Methanothermobacter thermautotrophicus: one gene and its partner. The protein of the gene in region 2 binds, or shares a complex with, the protein of the main gene of each other region. Links are inferred from orthologs where the notes say so. Each region holds a gene or a part of one and is shown on either strand. Other genes may lie near its edges.

What was found.
Region 1: the proteins of fen (region 2) and pcn are in contact, whole or in part, in a crystal structure (PDB 1RXZ), measured with the Archaeoglobus fulgidus proteins. The link is inferred for Methanothermobacter thermautotrophicus from one-to-one orthologs. Residues at the interface, in WP_010877775.1 of Archaeoglobus fulgidus: Lys326, Ser327, Thr328, Gln329, Ala330, Thr331, Leu332, Glu333, Arg334, Trp335, Phe336; in WP_010877842.1 of Archaeoglobus fulgidus: Asn43, Val44, Ala45, Met46, Pro120, Arg121, Pro123, Leu125, Gln151, Met192, Ser194, Asn218, Tyr219, Pro220, Ile237, Leu238, Ala239, Pro240, Arg241, Ile242, Glu243, Ser244.

Annotation. Positions count from the first base shown.
Region 1 is NZ_QKOF01000006.1:67,870-70,829, forward strand. It holds pcn (proliferating cell nuclear antigen (pcna)), read left to right. Parts: upstream 1-1,093; coding sequence 1,094-1,828; downstream 1,829-2,960. Other genes in the region: DNK57_RS04650 (NUDIX domain-containing protein), read left to right, coding at 1-181; DNK57_RS04655 (transcription factor S), read left to right, coding at 306-620; DNK57_RS04660 (hypothetical protein), read left to right, coding at 635-1,042; DNK57_RS04670 (DNA replication complex GINS family protein), read left to right, coding at 1,849-2,535; DNK57_RS04675 (50S ribosomal protein L44e), read left to right, coding at 2,768-2,960.
Region 2 is NZ_QKOF01000005.1:98,913-107,246, reverse strand. The notes cover bases 2,515-5,397. They hold fen (flap endonuclease-1), read left to right. Parts: upstream 2,515-3,404; coding sequence 3,405-4,391; downstream 4,392-5,397. Other genes in these bases: DNK57_RS03060 (IGHMBP2 family helicase), read right to left, coding at 4,502-5,397; DNK57_RS03070 (chorismate--pyruvate lyase family protein), read left to right, coding at 2,847-3,386; hacA (homoaconitase large subunit), read left to right, coding at 2,515-2,857. Outside these bases: cyaB (class IV adenylate cyclase), read left to right, coding at 1-108; DNK57_RS03080 (homocitrate synthase family protein), read left to right, coding at 395-1,570; more of hacA, read left to right, coding at 1,580-2,514; more of DNK57_RS03060, read right to left, coding at 5,398-6,640; DNK57_RS03055 (DUF2119 domain-containing protein), read right to left, coding at 6,692-7,315; ahcY (adenosylhomocysteinase), read right to left, coding at 7,327-8,334. UniProt on the Methanocaldococcus jannaschii protein: Structure-specific nuclease with 5'-flap endonuclease and 5'-3' exonuclease activities involved in DNA replication and repair.

The DNA of each region.
Region 1 (2,960 bases), on a different replicon or contig from region 2:
ACACACTGTCAGCGTGTGCTTCACCGCCAGGCCAGTGTCAGGTGAAGCGGAGGCTGGTTCAGATGCTGCCGATGTCGGAATATTCCAAATTGATGATATAAATGATCTTGAACTCGCATTTGACCACAAAAAGATCCTGGATGATTTCAGGAGACATGTGGTGGAGAATAGGTCCTGCTGAGGGCATCTGTCACAGACATCATTCTGATATCATGTCCATGCACAATCAAAATTGTTATAAATGTCCTTGGAGAAAAACTCTAGAAATCAAAAAGGTTTCAGGTTCTCTGACCAGGAGGAAGAAGATGGAGTTTTGTCCTAACTGCGGAGCTGTAATGTTTCCAGAGAAGGGTAAATTTAAGTGTCAGTGTGGCTATGAAAAGGATATCACCGATAAGCTAAAAGAAAAGTACAGTGTCTCAGAGGAAGTTGAGGCGAAGGAGACAATAATATTCACGGGCGAAGATGTAAACACTCTCCCAACCACAAGGGTTGAATGCCCGAAATGTGGTAACATGGAGGCCTTCTGGTGGCTGCAGCAGACGAGAAGGGCTGATGAATCAGAGACGCGATTCTTCAGATGCACACGCTGCAAGCACACCTGGAGAGAATATGATTGAAAAATGGTGAGCAGATGGCTGATGAAGGCTCTGATAATGGTAAGAAAGGCAGGTATTTGGGGGGCCTAAGGGTGCTCCTTAAAAGGGCCTGGGAGGAGTTACATGAGGATGAATCAGAGCATGGATTCCCGGTGACCCTGATCATGGAACACCGTGACGATATACTTAAGTACACTGCAATGGTAGTTGGTGTCATCCTTGTGCTGACAGGCGTAATCACGATCCTCGGATCATCAGACAGGGTTGTTGACAATGTGGTCTCAGGAGAGAACACCGTCATCGCAGCATTCCTCATCCTCACCGGGCTGCTGCTGGTAGGGGCCTTCATGATCCAGAGCATCATAGGGGGCACACCCCTTGGGGGGTTCTATAAACAGGTTAAGAAGGCTGAAAGAGGGGAAGAGAAAGAAGAAGATGAATAGTATATAAATCATGACCCCAATATTTAGCTATATAGGATAAGGAGGACGAAAATGTTCAAGGCAGAATTGAATGACCCTAACATTTTAAGGACGAGTTTCGATGCCATATCATCCATCGTTGACGAGGTTCAGATACAGCTAAGCGCCGAGGGCATGCGTCTGGACGCCCTTGACAGGTCCCATATCACATACGTACACCTCGAACTGAAGGCAGAACTCTTCGATGAGTACGTCTGTGATGAACCAGAGAAGATAAACGTGGACACAGAGGAACTCATGAAGGTCCTCAAGAGGGCCAAGGCAAATGACAGGGTCATACTCTCAACCGATGAGGGTAACCTGATAATCCAGTTCGAGGGCGAAGCAGTAAGGACATTCAAGATAAGGCTGATCGACATAGAATACGAAACCCCAAGTCCTCCTGAGATTGAGTATGAGAACGAATTTGAGGTGCCATTCCAGCTCCTCAAGGACTCAATAGCTGACATAGACATATTCTCAGATAAGATAACATTCCGTGTGGACGAGGACCGTTTCATAGCCTCAGCTGAGGGAGAATTTGGAGACGCCCAGATGGAATACCTCCACGGTGAAAAGATAGGTAAACCTGCAAGGAGCATATATTCCCTTGATAAGATCAAGGAGATGCTAAAGGCAGATAAATTCAGTGAAACCGCAATAATCAACCTGGGAGATGACATGCCCCTCAAACTGACCCTGAAGATGGCGAGTAAAGAGGGTGAACTCAGCTTCCTCCTTGCTCCAAGAATAGAGGCAGAGGAATAACTTAAAGGTGAGGAATGGGGTTGGACGAATTCTTTCAGAAACTAAGGAGGATTCAGAAAAAGGAGAGATCTGAAAGCGGCCTTGCAAGGGTTGGGGATGACTTCTATGAGAGGGTTCACAGTTACATAGAGGACCTCCTTGAGGCCGTTGGCAATGACCCCTTCGCCAAGGAGCACTACCTCATAAGGGACACCCAGAGAATAGCCACTGAGATCTGTGAGAGAAGGGAGCACAAGATAACCGATAGTGCGGTCATGAACGTCCAGAGGTCATACCACCTCTTCAATGGCAAGCCACAGTTTGACCTCCAGGATACAACCCCCCTCAACATGACACCAGAGGAGGAGGAACTCTACTTTTCACTGGTAGAAACCCTGAGGGAATTCAGGGCGAGGATAATTCCCTCCATAGAGGTTGAATCAGACGATGGGAAGTCGGAAGTAAAACATGAGCCATCCTGGAAGGGTGTTCTGGATGATTCTGAACCTCGAAATGACCCCACAAGGTCCTTAAAAACAGATCCCGGGGGAAGTGGAGACGGGGATATTGAGACCGTGCTGATATTCGAGGAGGTACCCGCCAGAATAATGGGTGTGGATGAAAAGATCTATGGCCCATTCCAGCCACAGGACATAGTCACGCTCCCATCACTGAATGCAAATGTATTCATAAATGCAAAGAAGGGTCGGAGGATAAGGTATTCGTAGGGCTTTAATTTTCAGGAGGCTCTCCCAATCTCTGAAGATCCAGCACCCTTCAATGAGAAGCAGAGAAGTCCCTGCGCCTGGTGGATCAACTGGAGGGCCATTTTGAATGTTCGGTGAAACACCAGTGTGCACATACAAAGGTATAAATAGAGATTTGAGATATACTAACCCAGTATAAAAAAAGTTCCAGTTATTTTAAAGGCTTACTTTTTCACTTAAGAGGTGATTAGATATGAAGATTCCTAAGGAAAGAAGAACTTACTGTCCAAACTGTAGAAAACACACCGTTCACGAGGTACTGGAGTCCAAGAGAAGAAAGGCCAGTGAACTTAAGTGGGGTCAGAGGCAGTTCAGACGTGTCACTGCCGGTTACAGGGGTTACCCACGTCCACTCCCATCCGGTAACAAGCCTGTTAAGAAACTTG
Region 2 (8,334 bases):
TATGGGGAGGCCCTCAGTGAGATATTTGAGCTCTACAGAAAACTTGGCGTCGAGGATGGATTTGAGAGGCGGTCGTACCTTGAGCTCCTTGAACTGGCCAGGGAATAAGGATGATGGTCACCACTGTATCTCATATTCCAGATCATGGGGCTTGATTCAAAGGGAGGATCTTTGCAATGGTATAAGCGCACCTCTCCCTTTAACATGATGACACTCAGTATTATCAGCGCTCGAACATGCAAATGGAAGGCGGTGGGTTTTCTCACCAACATGATGACACTCAGTATTATCAGCGCCGGAAGATCCATGCACTCTCAAACCTTTTATACTAATATACCTAATTTTAAATAAATGCCAAGTCTTCATTTTAATAAAGCATTAAGGTGGTAATCCCTTGAGATACTTTGTTAGCCCCTTCAATAAAGAAGCTGAATTAAAATTTCCTGACAGGATCACGATTTACGATACAACACTGCGTGACGGGGAACAGACCCCCGGTGTATGCCTCGGAACAGAAGAAAAACTTGAAATAGCCAGAAAACTTGATGAACTCGGCATACATCAGATAGAGAGTGGCTTCCCCGTTGTATCAGAACAGGAAAGAGTTTCAGTGAAGACCATTGCAAATGAGGGCCTCAATGCAGAGATACTGGCACTCTGCAGGACAAAGAAGGATGACATAGATGCAGCAATAGACTGTGACGTGGATGGTGTCATAACATTCATGGCAACATCAGACCTCCACCTGAAACACAAACTTAAACTCACAAGGGAAGAGGCTCTGAACGTCTGCATGAACTCCATAGAGTATGCCAAGGACCATGGACTCTTCCTGGCATTTTCAGCAGAGGATGCAACAAGGACGGACCTTGACTTCCTCAAGCAGATATACCGCAGGGCCGAAAACTATGGTGCAGATAGGGTCCACATTGCAGATACCGTGGGCGCCATAAGCCCCCAGGGCATGGACTACCTTGTAAGGGAACTGCGCAGGGACATAAAGGTTGACATAGCACTGCACTGCCACAACGACTTTGGAATGGCCCTATCAAACTCAATAGCAGGGCTGCTTGCAGGTGGAACTGCAGTTTCAACAACCGTTAACGGTATAGGTGAAAGAGCAGGCAACACGTCCCTTGAAGAACTGATCATGGCCCTCCAGATAATCTACGAGGTTGACCTTGGATTCAATGTGGGCGTCCTATATGAACTCTCAAGGCTGGTGGAGAGACACACAAGAATGAAGGTCCCTGAGAACAAGCCCATAGTCGGCAGGAACGTATTCAGGCATGAATCAGGTATACACGTCGACGCAGTCATAGAGGAGCCCCTGACCTATGAGCCCTTCCTCCCTGAGATGATAGGTCACCAGCGCAAGATAGTGCTGGGTAAACACTCAGGGTGCCGTGCAGTCAAGGCCAAACTTGAGGAGTACGGCATCGATGTTACCCGGGAGGAACTCTGCAGGATAGTCGAGGAGGTAAAGAAAAACAGGGAGAAGGGCAGGTACATCAACGATGAACTCTTCTATAGAATCGTGAAATCCGTAAGGGGACCCGTAGACTTCTAGGTGGTTAAAATGAACATGACGGAGAAGATCCTTGCAGAGGCAGCAGGACTGAGGGAGGTCACACCCGGCGAGATAATAGAGGCAGGGGTTGACCTCGCCATGACCCATGACGGCACCTCACCCCCCACCATCAGGACCTTCAGGGACATAGCCTCAAGGGGAGGCCCCGGCAGGGTCTGGGACCCTGAGAGGATAGTCATGGTATTTGACCACAACGTACCACCCAACACAATCGGTGCTGCTGAGTTCCAGAAGGTCACAAGGGAATTCGCCAGGGAACAGGGTATAGTGAACATATTCCAGAACGCAGCAGGCATATGCCACCAGGTCCTGCCAGAGAAGGGATTTTTAAGGCCCGGGATGGTCATCGTCGGGGCGGACTCCCACACATGCACCTACGGGGCCTTCGGGGCCTTCGCAACTGGTATGGGGGCCACTGACATGGCCATGGTCTTTGCAACAGGCAGGACCTGGTTCATGGTACCTGAGGCAATGAGGATGGAGGTCACAGGGAAACTCAGGGGACACGTCTATGCAAAGGACGTCATCCTCCACATTATAGGCGAGATTGGTGTTGATGGTGCAACCTACCGTTCCGTGGAGTTCACAGGTGACACCATCGAGAGCATGGATGTTGCAGGGAGGATGACCATCTGCAACATGGCAGTTGAGATGGGTGCAAAGAACGGTATAATGGAGCCCAACAGGGAGACGCTGGACTATTTGAGGGCGCGCACAGGCAGGGACTTCAGGGTTTACAGTTCAGATGAGGACAGCCAGTACATTGAAGATCATCAATTCGATGTCTCAGACCTTGAACCCCAGGTGGCCTGCCCAGACGACGTGGACAACGTCTGCCCTGTCCACAGGGTCCAGGGAACCCACATAGACGAGGCCTTCCTGGGTTCATGCACCAACGGCCGATACGAGGACCTGAAAATCGCTGCAGAGGTTATAGGCGACAGGAAGGTCCATGAGGATGTGAGGTTCATAGTCTCACCAGCATCAAGGGAGATCTACCTCAGGGCACTGGAGGACGGTATAATAGAGACCTTCATCAGGGCAGGGGCCATAGTATGCAACCCTGGCTGCGGGCCTTGTCTGGGAGCCCACATGGGAGTCCTTGCTCCAGGGGAGGTCAGCATAGCAACAACCAACAGGAACTTCAGGGGAAGGATGGGTGACCCATCATCCAGTGTCTACCTGGCCAACCCGGCAGTTGTCGCAGAATCAGCCATTGAAGGGGTAATAAGCGCCCCTGAACAGGAGGCAGGAAATGGATGTTAATGTCATGGAGGAGATTGAGCGTATTGAGAGGCTCATAGGGAAACTCTCAAACACCCAGAAGATACTGCTCTCAACAGACGGCTCGGTGACAAGGATACTTGACGTCCTGCGGGGGACGGTGACCATAAGGACCCTAAAACAGGAATTCATGCCATGCAACCAGGAGATAGCAGATAAACTAAAAATATCCCTGGGAGATCCTGTGAACTACAGGGTTGTTGTCATAGGAAACAGGGAGCCCCTAATACATGCCGTATCATACATACCCCTTTCAAGGCTCGACGATGGATTCAGGGAGGACCTTATAAGGGCCGATATACCCATCGGGAGGATTCTCAGGAAGCATAACATAGAGTCAAGGAGGGAGATAGAGGTCCTGGATATTGAGGATCCGACCCCCCAGCTGAGGGAGATATTCGGGACTGACTCCCCCATGCTAACAAGGACCTACAACATCATCCATGAGGGCGAGGTTCTCATAAGGATAAAGGAGACCTTCCCCTTTGAATGGTTCAGGGAGGAGTTTTAAAGATCAGGGGGTGTTCAGATGGGAGTTAAACTCAGGGATGTTGTATCGCCACGAAGGATACGCCTCGAGGACCTGAGGGGTAGATCGGTGGCAGTCGACGCAGCCAACACCCTCTACCAGTTCCTATCAAGTATAAGGCAGAGGGATGGAACACCCCTCATGGATTCCATGGGTAGAGTAACATCACACCTCAGCGGCATACTCTACAGGACAGCCGCAGTCATGGAGAGGGAGATAAGGCCAGTATATGTCTTCGATGGGCGGTCCCACCACCTCAAGGGAGAGACCGTGAGCAGGAGGGTTGATGACCGGAAGAAATCGGAGATGGAGTGGAAGAGGGCCCTTGAGGAGGGAGACATTGATAGGGCAAGGAAATATGCTGTAAGGTCCTCAAGGATGTCCCAGGATATAGTAGAAAGTTCAAAGAGGCTCCTGGAACTCCTCGGGATACCTTATGTACAGGCACCAGGAGAGGGGGAGGCCCAGGCATCCTACATGGTTAAGAGGGGCGATGCATGGGCAGTGGCATCCCAGGACTATGATTGCCTCCTCTTCGGCGCCCCCAGAGTTCTAAGAAACCTCACACTAAGCGGAAAACTTGAGGACCCCGAGATCATTGAACTCGAGTCAACCCTTAGGGAACTCTCAATAAGCCACAAACAGCTCGTTGACATGGCGCTCCTGGTTGGCACCGACTTCAATGAGGGTGTGAGGGGAATAGGTGCAAGGCGCGGACTCAAACTCATAAGGGAGAAGGGTGACATTTTCAAGGTCATCAGGGACCTTGAAGCTGACATAGGCGGCGACCCTGAGGTCCTAAGGAGGATCTTCCTGGAGCCAGAGGTTTCAGAGGACTATGAGATCCGGTGGAGAAAACCTGACGTGGATGGTGTTATCGAGTTCCTCTGCCTTGAACACGGTTTTTCAGAGGAACGTGTGAGGGCGGCACTTAAAAAATTTGAGGGGGTGTCCTCCACACAGAAAAGCCTCGAGGACTGGTTCTAGATGCACCAATCTGGCAATTGAAGCAGTTCCATCTGGAATGCTGGAACAATTAATTTTGCTCTGTTCCGGCTTCTTACCAATGTCCTTATCAGGTGTTTATTCTGCACAGGTTATGAAGTCCCCCACTCCCTTACCTCCTCGAGGTCGGGTTCATCCAGGAATCCCCTCTTACTGCAGAATTCAATGAGTCTCCTGTAGGCGGGGTGGGCTGAGAGTGTCCTGCTATCCCCGATTATTATTAGCTTACGCCTGGCACGGGTGAGTGAAACGTTTAGACGCCTCAGATCCTTCAGGAACCCGATTCCACCATTCCTGTTGCTTCTAACCATTGATATTATTATAACATCCTTTTCACGGCCCTGGAAGCCGTCAACACTGTTCACCTCAACATCCACCATTGAGGATATGAGGTCCACCTGGTCATCGTAGGGGGTTATTATGCCGATGGCATCTGCCTTAACACCCATCCTCATGAGGGAACGGGATAATAGGACTGCAAGGTCCGCTTCAAGGGGGTTCTGTATGGAGGTTGAACCCTTTAACCTGCGTTCACCACCATCCAGTCTTGAGGTGTCAATGAAGAGGACGGGCCGAGGATCTGCGAGTTTCCGGCAGATACCTGAGTCAGGGACATCCCCAATGATGTCCATGATGGATATCCTCTCAAGGGATGGATGGGCCCTTATTCTACCCCCATAGAATTCACGGTTGGGAAACTCCATTATATCAGGGTGCATGCGGTACTGGCAGTTCAGCATCCAGGACCTCTCAGGGTGGCGTCCAATGAGCTCTTCAAAGAGGGTCCTCTCAAGTTCGGATGCGTCCCTGCTGAGTATTGTGGGCGGAAGCTGCCTGTGGTCCCCTGCCAGTACGAATCTTGGTGCACGTGCAAGGGGTATGAGTATGCTGGGTATTGTTGCCTGGGATGCCTCATCAACGATGACAGCATCGAAGCTTACACCGTCTATGTACTCCAGTGCCGCCGAGGAGTTGGTTGAAAGGACCACCTGACTCTCCATGATTATCCTGTCAACGATTCTCATCTCGGCCTCCTGAAGCCTGCTGTGGAGCTCATCTATCCTTTTGTTGGTCTCTATCCACCTGGCCATTGAGATCATGACGTTAGGTGAGACGCCCCTCGCACCCCTCCTCTTCGTGGCGTTGATGAGTATCTGTGTGTCACTGAGGCCCCTCCTTAGCTGTGGTGTTGGTTTCTGGTGCCTCTCACGCTCTTCTATGAGCTCATCGATCTTCTCCTGGTATTTCAGGACAGTCCTGTATTCGGGGTGATTTTCAATTTTATAGGCGAGGGTCTCCCTGAGGTTTTCCCTTGAAACCCTCTGGGGGTGCCCCAGGCGGACGCATCTAACATGCCCTGCGATTCCCTCCAGGAGGTTATCAACGGCGGCGTTGCTCTCGGCGGTTACAAGGACCCTGCTGCCCCTCATGACCTCCTGCCTTATGAGCTCATGGAGCGTGCGGGTTTTACCGGTTCCGAAGGGGCCGTGTATCAGAAAGAAATCCTCTGATCCAAGGGCCCTACCGATGGCTTCCCTCTGCGATTCGTTGAGTTCAGGGTCCACAGTATGGAAATCAACCGAATCAGCCCCACCTGAAGGTTCCTCTGTACCGCACAGGAAACCCAGGACCCTGAGCACGTTTCTGGTTGGGGATTTGAGGTTGTCAATCATCCTCTGGAAGGTCACATCATTGGCGTAGAGGTCTATCCTGACATTTTTGAGGGCCCACCTGGGCACATTTTCAAGGGCAACAACCAGGAACCTCTTACCCTTCGCTGCAACGGTACCGGTAAGGTCGCTTCTGAGGGGATCTCCCCGGCTTATCAGGACGAGGTCACCCACGGATATCTGGGTGTCTATCGGGTCCCGCCTTCCATACTTGACAAGGTGAAATCCGAGCTCCCTCCCGGTTATCTTACCGTTCAACCCATTCACTGCCCTCCCGACTCTCTCACGCTGGCGGGGGGAGAGCCTCCTTATCTCATTCATCATGGCGTTTATCTCGGCTTCCCTCTCCATTTCAACAAGCCTTATGAGCCTCTTTATGTATGATTTCACCCTGCTGATTCTCTCACCCTCTTGATATTTATGGAAACTCCAATCCATCTCATATTCTGTCCTTTTATCTGGTGTCCCTCCATGATCTGGGTTGACGTCTATACTATCCTGCCCTGGGGCTATGCTGTTGGATTCTGTCATTGTCCTGACAGGCTGTATATATTCGGCCATTCAGGTTCCCTGCTGTCCCTGAGGATTCTGAACCTGCAAAGCGGATTTGATTTAGAATGGGGGGTACTCCCCGAAGAACTCCCGGGCATATATTCTAGCGGTTTCAACCTGTTCAGGGTACCTCTTTCCAAGGCGAAGTTCAAGTTCTTCTCTTGTTTCTGAGGAGGCAACTGTCCTCAGAAATTCCACATAGACCTCAAGACTCTTATCGGATCCCCCATCCAGGCATGGCATCTCAACTGTGAGACAGATATCCTCCCGCCTGAAGAGCTTCTTGCGTATGTGTGGAGACACAGATCCTATAAGCACACCCTCTTCAAGTTCTATGAGGGGGGGCACACCCTCAGACGCCTTCCTTGAAGGATCTGTGAGCCTGCCGTAGTTCTCCCTGCGGTAGCAGTGGGCCTCCAGGTAGGTTGATGGTCGGTACCTCTCTATGAGTCCAAGTATCTCCTTCCCCCGGGGGGTCGTGTAGTAGTCGGGGTTCAGGGTGCTTATGTAGGGGGTGGGGTTGCAGCTGTATATGATCAGCCTGCCACGCTTTATGTCATTGAAACCCAGCCTCCGGAGGGCCCTTATGGTTGTGAGGCCTTCCCTTCCATGCACACCACCCACAAATAACCTTACAGGGCCATCCCCCTTATCTATGAATCTGAAAAATCCCAATATGGTCACCCGCAGATAGATCAGGTCCCTTCTTCCCAGTTTTCAAGGTAAAGCCTCTGTTCTTCTGTGAGTTCGTCGATCTCAATGCCCATGGCATCGAGTTTCATCCGGGCAACCATCATGTCTATTTCATCGGGTGCCCTGTAGACGCCAGGGTCTGGTTTCTCATGGAGGAGGTGTCTTGCTGATAGTGCCTGCATTGCAAAGCTCATATCCATTATCTCTGCGGGGTGGCCCTGGCCGCGCTCGGATGCAAGGTTTACCAGCCTTCCATCAGCCAGGAGGTATAATTTACGTCCATCAGGCATTATGAATAACTCGATGTCCTCCTTAACCTCCCTCTTATCCCTTGATAGTTCTTCAAGGACATCCCTGTTTATCTCGACGTTGAAGTGGCCGGAGTTTGCCATTACACAGCCATCCTTCATGTTCAGGAATTCAGATTCAGAAACAACATCGGTGTTCCCTGTGGCTGTTATAAGTATATCAGCCTCCCTAACAGCATCCGAAACCTTCATAACCCTGAAACCATCCATACGGGCTTCAAGAGCCCTTATAGGATCCACTTCGGTCACTATTACGCTGGCTCCAAGCCCCTCAGCCCTCATGGCTATACCTCGACCGCACCAGCCGTAGCCGCATACCACGACGGTCTTCCCGGCTATCAGCATGTTTGTGGTCCCCATTATGGAGTCAAAGGTTGACTGTCCGGTACCGTAGCGGTTGTCGAAGAGGTACTTGGTGTAGGCGTCGTTCACAGCCATCACAGGGAACTTGAGGGCTCCGTCGGCTGCCATGGCCCTAAGCCGGTTTATACCTGTGGTTGTCTCTTCACAGGCACCTATTATCCCATCAAGGAGTTCTGGTCTCTCCCGGTGGACAAGGAATATCATGTCTGCACCGTCATCGATGAGGATCTCCGGTTCATGGTCAAGGACGCGGTGTATGTTCTCATAGTACTCCTCCTTTGTCTCCCCACGCCACCCGTACATGTTGAGTCCCATCTTCGCCCCGGCGGCTGTGGCGTC